2 regions of the Brevibacillus sp. AF8 genome follow, and region 1 is predicted to be linked to the other one. Evidence: riboswitches for the same ligand, from Rfam matches in the RefSeq annotation. Region 1 holds a riboswitch; the other holds the start of a gene.

Evidence for each region. Region 1 has a riboswitch for FMN ahead of KB186_RS25155 (ECF transporter S component). Riboswitches for the same ligand answer to the same signal wherever they lie in the genome.
Region 2: it holds a riboswitch for FMN, as region 1 does, so the genes downstream of both, ribD (bifunctional diaminohydroxyphosphoribosylaminopyrimidine deaminase/5-amino-6-(5-phosphoribosylamino)uracil reductase RibD) here and KB186_RS25155 (ECF transporter S component) in region 1, are expected to answer to the same signal.

What each region holds. Positions count from the first base shown of each region.
Region 1 covers NZ_JAGQDN010000026.1:56,681-61,100, forward strand. Annotated here, with positions in the region: gene KB186_RS25145 (ABC transporter permease) at 1-335, shown strand, start outside; gene KB186_RS25150 (ABC transporter permease) at 339-1,136, shown strand; FMN riboswitch at 1,540-1,694, shown strand; gene KB186_RS25155 (ECF transporter S component) at 1,927-2,538, shown strand; gene proS (proline--tRNA ligase) at 2,853-4,319, shown strand; gene KB186_RS25165 (HAD family hydrolase) at 4,372-4,420, opposite strand, start outside.
Region 2 covers NZ_JAGQDN010000005.1:70,555-74,974, forward strand. Annotated here, with positions in the region: gene KB186_RS09620 (c-type cytochrome) at 1-926, shown strand, start outside; gene KB186_RS09625 (HAD family hydrolase) at 1,050-1,718, shown strand; FMN riboswitch at 1,787-1,934, shown strand; FMN riboswitch at 2,047-2,191, shown strand; gene ribD (bifunctional diaminohydroxyphosphoribosylaminopyrimidine deaminase/5-amino-6-(5-phosphoribosylamino)uracil reductase RibD) at 2,323-3,429, shown strand; gene KB186_RS09635 (riboflavin synthase) at 3,449-4,105, shown strand; gene KB186_RS09640 (bifunctional 3,4-dihydroxy-2-butanone-4-phosphate synthase/GTP cyclohydrolase II) at 4,122-4,420, shown strand, end outside.

The DNA of each region.
Region 1 (4,420 bases):
TGATCAATACACAAATCAATCTGGTGACAGGCTTGCTTACTTTCTTCCTGTTCCGAAACGATGGCATGATGCGAGCCAAGCGGGTCGTGGTGGATCTGTTGTCTGGTCTCGTGCTGCCGATCAGCTTTTTCCCCGGTTGGGCGCAAACGGTAATGGGGTATCTTCCATTTCAGGCGGTCAACTACTATCCGAGCTTGATCTTCACAGGTGCGATTACAACGGAACGCTCCTGGGAATTGATCGGTTTTCAGGTGGTTTGGATGTTTGTCATACTGGTTCCCATCTTGGTGATGTGGCGTCTTGCCCGCAACAAGCTGGTTGTGCAAGGAGGGTAGAGCATGCAAGACATGAGACATATTTTCAGTATTTTTGCCGACTACCTGAGCCAGTACTTCAAGACGAGACTTGCCTACCGAACAGATTTTCTCGGGGATTTTGTGTCCAATCTGGTTTCTGAGTTGATCAATCTTGTCTTTATTGTTGTTGTGTTCACCCATGTTCCGCTGATGGGGGATTGGACGCGTGACGAGATTATCTTTATCTATGGGTTCTTTTTGGTTCCATACGCGTTATTCTCGATGTTCTTCGGTTTTTGGGACTTCAACGAACGGTACATCATCCGGGGCGAGATGGATCGCATCCTGACGAGACCGATCCACAATCTGGCGCAGGTGTGCCTCGAGTCGATTGCGCCAGACCGCATTTTTGGCGTCATAACCGGGATCATCATCATGGGGTATGCTGCCATTCAACTCGATTTGTCGTTTTACTGGTACGACGTGTTCATCTTTATCGGGCTCTCGATCAGCGGGGCACTGATTTACGGTGGCGTGTATACCGCGATTGCCGCGGTTAGCTTCTTTTCCGACTCGCGGACAGGGATTGCTCCGATGATCTACAACATCCAGCAATATGGGCGCTATCCGGTAGACGTGTACAACAAGGCTATTCGCTTTGTGCTCACCTACGTGCTGCCGTTTGCTTTCGTAGGTGTTTATCCGGCGGCTTACTTTTTGCGCAAGGAAGTCTGGTACACATATGCGGCAATGACGCCGGTAGTGGCTGTTATTTTCTTCGGGATTGGGCTGTTGGTCTGGAACTGGGGAGTCACGAAGTATCGGGGAGCGGGTTCTTGATTATTTATAATCCGAAGTCGTTGTGAGGTAAAAAAAGACCATCCCGGCTGCAACCGGAACGGTCGGTACAATAGGCGCTTCCCGCAAAGGGGTGCGGATCAATACTATGTTGTGAAATAGACCGCAGAGCTGTCAACTCAAGGGCGGTCTATTTCTTTTTGGTCAAGGTAACAACCAAGGCGATCTCACCCCCTTTCTATGGGGATGAGCCGCGACCACCCTTGAGGAGCCGATTCTATTGTACAAGCGAATGATAGCATAATGTGCTCTCTAGTTAGCAAGTGTCTTTTTTATTCGCTATTCACACTAAACACATCGGAAAAATAAATAAGAAGTGTCGCTTTGGCAGTTTCCTCTATTGTCAAATCAAAAAACAGCAGTATAATATGCTGTATACAACTACACATTCCTTCGGGGCAGGGTGAAATTCCCGACCGGCGGTGATCATGCTTTACGCATGTTAAGCCCGCGAGCCTCCCGAGCGTAAAGTTGCGACGGAGTGCAGGATCTGGTGTGATTCCAGAGCCGACAGTACAGTCTGGATGGGAGAAGGATGACGACAGTACGTTTATCACACGTGCTTGTTTACCTGTGCAAACGGGATGAGAACGTAGAGGCCAGCCCTCTTGTTTCTTGTACCTTTTATTTGCGCATGGTTTTGTCATACGCTTGCAAATGCCCTGTGGAACATAGCCACAGGGTTTATTCTGTTTGTGTAACAAGACGTGTGAGCATACAACGACTGTTGCCATTCCTCAAGAAGGAGTAGAAAAATGAGGAGATGGTAAACATGAAAGAAACAGCGCTGCATTCTTCGCGCACACGTGCAACCCAAAAGCTGGTGACGATTCCCATGCTGGCGGCCGTTGCATTTATTCTGCAGTATCTCGAGGTTCCCGTACCACTGATGCCAAGCTTTTTGAAGCTCGACTTCAGCACACTCCCGGCATTGATCGGGGGACTCATGTACGGACCTGTAGCTGGCATTTTTATCGAGGTACTGAAAAATACACTGCACATGCTCTTCAAAAATACAGATGGCCTTTTGATCGGTGAGCTCGCAAACGTCGTAGCAGGATCAAGCTTTATTTTTGCCGCTGTCTACATGCAGCGTCTGGGTCAAGGCAAAAAAGGCTTCCTGACTGGTCTCGCTCTGGGGACGGTTTTGATGACGATCGTCATGGCTGTGGCAAATGCATATGTGCTGTTGCCTGCGTACGCTGTGCTTTATCAAATGCCGATTGAACAGCTCTTGACTATGTTCAACGCGACAAGCATCTGGTCATTGGTTCTGTACGGAATCGTGCCGTTCAATCTCTTCAAAGGTGTTATGATTTCAGTGGTCGCATATCCGATCTACGTGAAGCTCGGCTCCAGAATCGCTGCGCGTACCAACAATTGACAACCACGACATGACTCGCTAATATGTTAACTTAATAGAAAGTTTCAAAAGGCTATGAAAGGACCCGCAGCTATTCCCACGTTACAGAGAGTCGGCCCTAGTCTGGAAGGCTGATACGTAAAGGATAACTGCATCCCATCCTGAAGCCGCTGGTGAAGAGCTTAGCCGGATGCCCACCGTTATCGGGTTATCGAGAGGACTATGGCGTATTGCTATGGTCAATCAGGGTGGTACCGCGGAAGTTAATCCTCCGTCCCTTTTTGGGATGGGGGATTTTTTGCATTTTACGTAAGAACAAAAAGGAGCGTAGACGGATGAAAGAGGACAAAGCGTTTGTAAAAGAAATTACACCGCAATCGGAGGATTTTTCGCGTTGGTACATCGATGCCATCAAAAAGGCGGATTTGATGGACTACACACCGGTGCGCGGCTGCATCGTTTTCAAGCCGGATGGCTTTGAGCTATGGGAGCGAATTCAAGAGGCGATGAATAAGCGCTTCAAGGAGACAGGGCATCGCAATGCCTATTTCCCGATGCTGATCCCCGAGTCCTTCTTTCAAAAAGAAAAAGAGCATATCGAGGGCTTCAATCCAGAGCTGCCTTGGGTAACAGAGGCTGGGGGCGAGCCGCTAGAGGAAAAGCTCGCACTACGTCCAACCTCCGAGACGATCATCGGGCATATGTACAGCCAATGGATTCAGAGCTATCGGGACCTGCCTGTATTAATCAATCAGTGGGCAAACGTGTTTCGCTGGGAGAAGCGGACAATGCCGTTCTTGCGGACATCGGAATTTCTCTGGCAAGAAGGCCACACGGCACATGCGACAGAGGAGGAAGCTCGTCAGGAAACGATGCAAATGCTGGAGATTTACCGAGAGGTCGTTGAGCAGGAGCTGGCCATTCCGGTTTGGAAGGGACAAAAAACACCAAGTGAACGCTTTGCGGGTGCTGTTGACACGTATTCCATTGAAGCGATGATGAAGGATGGAAAAGCAGTGCAGGCGGGTACCTCGCACTATTTGGGCGATAAATTCGCGCGCGGCTTTGAAATCAAGTTTTTGGATCGCGACAATCAGTTCAAGTACGTTCACACCACATCATGGGGCACCTCTACGAGACTGATTGGTTCGATGATCATGGTGCATGGCGATGACCGCGGTCTCGTGTTGCCGCCTCGCATGGCTCCGACACAGGTGATTATGATCCCGGTCGGTCCGATGAAGCTGCGCGAGAAAGTCATGGAGGCGTTTGATCCGCTCTTTGACGAAATCAAGGCCGCAGGAGTGCGTGTCCGTGCTGATCTTCGCGAAGAAACACCAGGCTGGAAGTTCAATGAGTGGGAAATGCGCGGGGTTCCTCTGCGTCTGGAGCTCGGCCCACGTGACGTGGAAAATGGTCAAGTGATTTTGGCTCGACGCGATACAGGGGAGAAGGTGACGGTTTCACTTGAAGGTATCGCGCAGACCGTTGTTCAACTGTTGGAAGAGATTCAGCAAAATATGTTCCAAAAAGCACTAGCATTCCGTGATGAAAACTCACATCTGGGGATCGACACACTGGAGCAGCTATCCGCTCATATTGCCAAAAACGAGAGCGAAAACAAAACGAGCGGATGGGTGTTAGCTGGCTGGTGTGGGGATGACGCTTGTGAATCGAAGATCAAGGAAGAAACCAAGTTCACCTCTCGCAACATCCCGTTTGAGCCTCCTGTACAAAAGAAAGTCTGCCTTTGCTGCGGCAAAGAGTCACAGCATAGTGTCTGGTTCGGACGGGCGTATTAATCAAAAAAGGGTGTGTCCACGCTTTTGCGGCAGGGGCACACCCTTTTTTCAACTAGCGTCCGAGAATCCAATCGGTAAAAGCTTGCACATCCGTAAAGTGG
Region 2 (4,420 bases), on a different contig from region 1:
AAAAAGAGAAGACAGGCTGGAAGAAGCTGTCTATGGTTGTAGTGGCGATGCTGGTCTTTGCAGGCTGCGCTACACAGCAGACCGCTCAACCCACCTCAACAGCGAATGAGGCCAAAGATAAAACAGCGAGTGGGGCAACGGGAGCAATCAATTTAGATTCCTACACCCCGCCTAGTATGGACAAGGTGCCAGAAGGGCCATTGGGAGAATCGATTAAGTATGGACATAAGTTAATGAATGAAACGAGCACAGTGATCCCTGAATACACAGGGAATAAGCTTTCCTGCTCCAGCTGTCACGGTAATGCAGGAATGGATGCGACCTCCCCATTAACGGGTGTCACCGCAGTCTATCCCCAGTACATTCCAAGGTCTGGAAAAGTGATTACTATTGAAGATCGGATCAATGGTTGCTTTCAACGAAGCATGAACGGAAAGCCATTGCCTTACAACAGCGACGAAATGAGAGCGATGGTTGCCTATCTGACATATATCTCAACAGATGTACCAGTAGGAATTAAAGAGCGCCCGTGGATAGAGAAAAATGATATGAAGAGCGTACCTCAACCGAATGTGGCAAATGGAGAAGCCCTCTTCCAAAAATCGTGTTTACAATGCCATGCTGCTGATGGATCAGGTACAGGTCCAAACTCTGGCCCAGCACTATGGGGGGATAACTCCTTCAATATTGGTGCAGGCATGGCTCGAATTTCCAAAGCTGCTGGCTACATTCAGCGTAATATGCCTTTAGGGGAAATGGGTGGCATCAAGCAAGGCTCGTTAACCGATCAAGAAGCTGCGGACCTAGCTGCCTATATTTTGTCCAAGCCACGTCCAGACTTTGCCAAAAAGGCACAAGATTGGCCAGCTGGAGGGGTTCCAAAGGATGTGCCGTATGAAGTAGATAGCGCCAAGAAGAAGCAATAGGAACTCAATATCGAACCCCAAAATGGGGGCTGTCCCAAAAGTTATAAAATGACGGAGGGATAGTCCTCTTTTTGATAAAATGGAAGGATCATTCACGACTATTGTCAAAAAAGGAGGCACAAAATGAGCAGAACCTTTCAAAAAGGCATTATTTTCGATATGGACAACACCTTGTTGCAATCCAGGATCGATTTTACCGAGATGAAGCGGGCCATTTTTCAACTATGGGTGGACAATGGGATCGTTTCCCCAACATTTGAATGGGAAAAGCATACCGCATCACAGCTCATTGAGATCGGGCGAAAAGCGGAGCAGATGACGTCAGAGTTGGAGCAAGCGATGTGGGATGCAGTAACCGCGATCGAGAAGGAAGGGATGCATGGTGCTGTTCTGGAGCAACACGCGGTAGAAGTGCTGGAGGAGTTGAAGAACCGCTACCAGCTGTATATCTTAACCAACAACGCGCATGCTGCCGCAATGGAGGCTTTGAACGAGACGGGAATCGCCTCCTACTTCGCTGAAATCGTCGCCCGCGAGCAGATGACGGCATTGAAGCCATCTCCCTCCGGCGTTCACTATATTCGCAGCCGAAAGCCAGATTGGCCTGTTTCGGCCTGGACGATGATCGGGGATTCGTGGATCGATGGCAAGGCGGCCTGTGATGGACAAGTTGCTTTTATTGCCTATCAAGGGAATGAGTTGGACATGGAGCGAAATGGTGTTGTGCCAAGAGCGTACATCAATGATTTGAAAGAACTCCTGACGGTCCTCGAAATGTGCGAGCAAGAGTAAAAGTGCACTTCTCCAATAAATGATTACAGACAATAGCGAAAAATATGCTATACTTTGCCTAACTGAATACCAGCCTTCAGGGTAGGGTGCAATTCCCGACCGGCGGTAATGACGAACGCACGTCTGAGCCCGCGACTCGCTATCGAAGCAGTTGATAGCGACTGACTTGGTGCAAATCCAAGGCCGACGGTACAGTCCGGATGGGAGAAGGTATTTGGAACGGCCTGTTTCGCTGTTTTTTTCAAAAAACGGTAGAAGCGAGGCTTCTTTCTGAACGCCCTGAGCATAATATTCATGGGCGTTTTTATTTTTCATAAAACTTCATAGCGACAATCTTCAGGGCAAGGTGAAATTCCTGACCGGCGGTAATGGCGTACGTACGTCTGAGCCCGCGACTCGCTGACCACGCTTGCAGCGACTGATCTGGTGAAAGTCCAGAGCCGACGGTACAGTCCGGATGGAAGAAGATTTTTTGCTTTCTTCATTTGTTTTTTCAAAAAACAGATGAGGTAAGGCTTCTTTCCGTATGCCCTGAAACGCTGTGAGGTTTCAAGGGCTTTTTGCGTTGTGTTGGCTGGAATGATGGAACAGAAAGGAGTGCGGTATGGAACAGGACAGCAAGTACATGGATCTGGCGCTGGAGCTGGCACGATCGGCACGAGGCCAAACCAGTCCGAATCCCATGGTCGGAGCTGTGATTGTGAAAGATGGAACCATCGTGGGAATGGGAGCGCATCTGCGGGCAGGAGAGCCCCATGCTGAGGTGCACGCACTGCGGATGGCTGGGGAAAAAGCGCAAGGTGCGACCGTATATGTGACGCTGGAGCCTTGCAGTCACTATGGGAAAACACCGCCGTGTGCAGAGGCATTGATCGCAGCTGATGTACGTCGTGTGGTTGTAGCTACGCTCGATCCGAATCCATTGGTGGCGGGACGAGGCATCGAGATGCTGCGGGCAGCAGGAGTAGAAGTGGCGGTGGGCGTGAGAGAAGAGGAAGCGAAGGCGCTCAATGAAGTCTTTTTCCATTACATCCAAACCAGACGTCCATTTGTGACGGTAAAGACGGCCAGTACATTGGACGGAAAAATTGCTTCGGTCACGGGACACAGTCAGTGGATTACTGGTGCAGAGGCTCGGGCAGAGGTGCATGAACTTCGCAGGCAGCATGATGCAATCCTGGTTGGAGTTGGGACGATTCTCGCTGATGACCCACTGTTGACGGCGCGCAAGGGAGAGCAGTGTTTTGGGAGCCAGCCAGTTCGCGTGATTTTGGACAGCCAATTACGTACGCCGCTGGATGCCCGTGTCGTTCAGAATACAGATGCGAAGACATGGATCTTTACGACAGATGCAGCCCCAAGGGAAAAGCAGGAGCTGCTTGCAGCAAGAGGAGTTAAGGTCATCACAATGGTAGGGCCAATTCTCGTGGAAAAGGTGCTGGATACGTTGGGGGAGCTGGGGATTACCTCGTTGCTTGTGGAAGGCGGACAGGAAGTAAACGGCTCCTTTTTGCAGGCGAGAGCGATTCAGAAGGTCGTGAGTCATATCGCGCTAAAGCTGATCGGAGGAAGCGGTGCACCCTCGCCGTTCGGTGGTCAAGGTTTTGCAACGATGGGAGAAGCAGTGCAGCTGACAAATGTCATGATCACTCCGATTGGGAAAGGCGATCTACAGATCAGCGGGTACCCACAATGGGAGGATCAGACGTAGCAGGTGAGGAGGAGAGAGCATGTTCACGGGACTGGTCGAAGAAGTGGGCGTGTTGGAATCGATTCAAGGGAACGAACAGGCGAGTCGACTGGTCATCCGCGCACAGCAGGTACTTGAAGGGGTGAAGCTCGGCGACAGTATCTCGGTCAATGGCATTTGCCTTACGGTTACTTCTTATACCAATCGTCAGTTTTGCGTCGATGTGATGCCAGAGACAATGAATAAGACGAGCTTGCGCAAATTACGCAGTGGACAGCGAGTGAATTTGGAAAGGGCGATGCGGCTGGGAGATCGATTCGGCGGGCATATCGTCTCCGGACATGTAGACGGGACCGGAATAGTTGCTTCACGAGAGGTGAATGCGAATGCAGTTGTGTTTCGGATTGAGGCCAAACCGCAGCTGTTGAAGTACGTCATTGCCCGTGGATCGATTTGCATAGATGGCATCAGTCTCACCGTGGTGGACGTAAGCGATAGCGGTTTTACGGTTTCGATCATTCCGCATACGCTGGCGAATACGAGTCTTGCAGACAGACGACCTGGGGACTTGGTGAATCTCGAAACGGATGTCATCGGCAAATATGTGGAGCGCTTGTTAGGTTATCAAAACCATGGCGGTACAGAAAAATCTGGCGGGCTCAGTCTAGCCTTTTTGCAGGAAAATGGCTTCGCGTGAGTAGGAGGGAGTAAGCATGTTTCATCGCATAGAAGAAGCATTGGAAGATTTGCGTCAGGGCAAGGCAGTCATCGTGGTAGATGATGAGGATCGGGAAAATGAAGGAGATTTTGTCTGCATGGCCGAAGCGGCTACGCCTGAAATGATCAACTTCATGGTCACGCATGGCAGGGGACTCGTGTGCGTGCCGGTGACAGAAGAGCACGCAACTCGCTTGCAGCTGGCTCCGATGGTGAATGCCAATACAGACAAGCAAGGAACGGCTTTTACCGTGTCTATCGATGAAGGGAGCACACACACAGGGATATCCGCTCA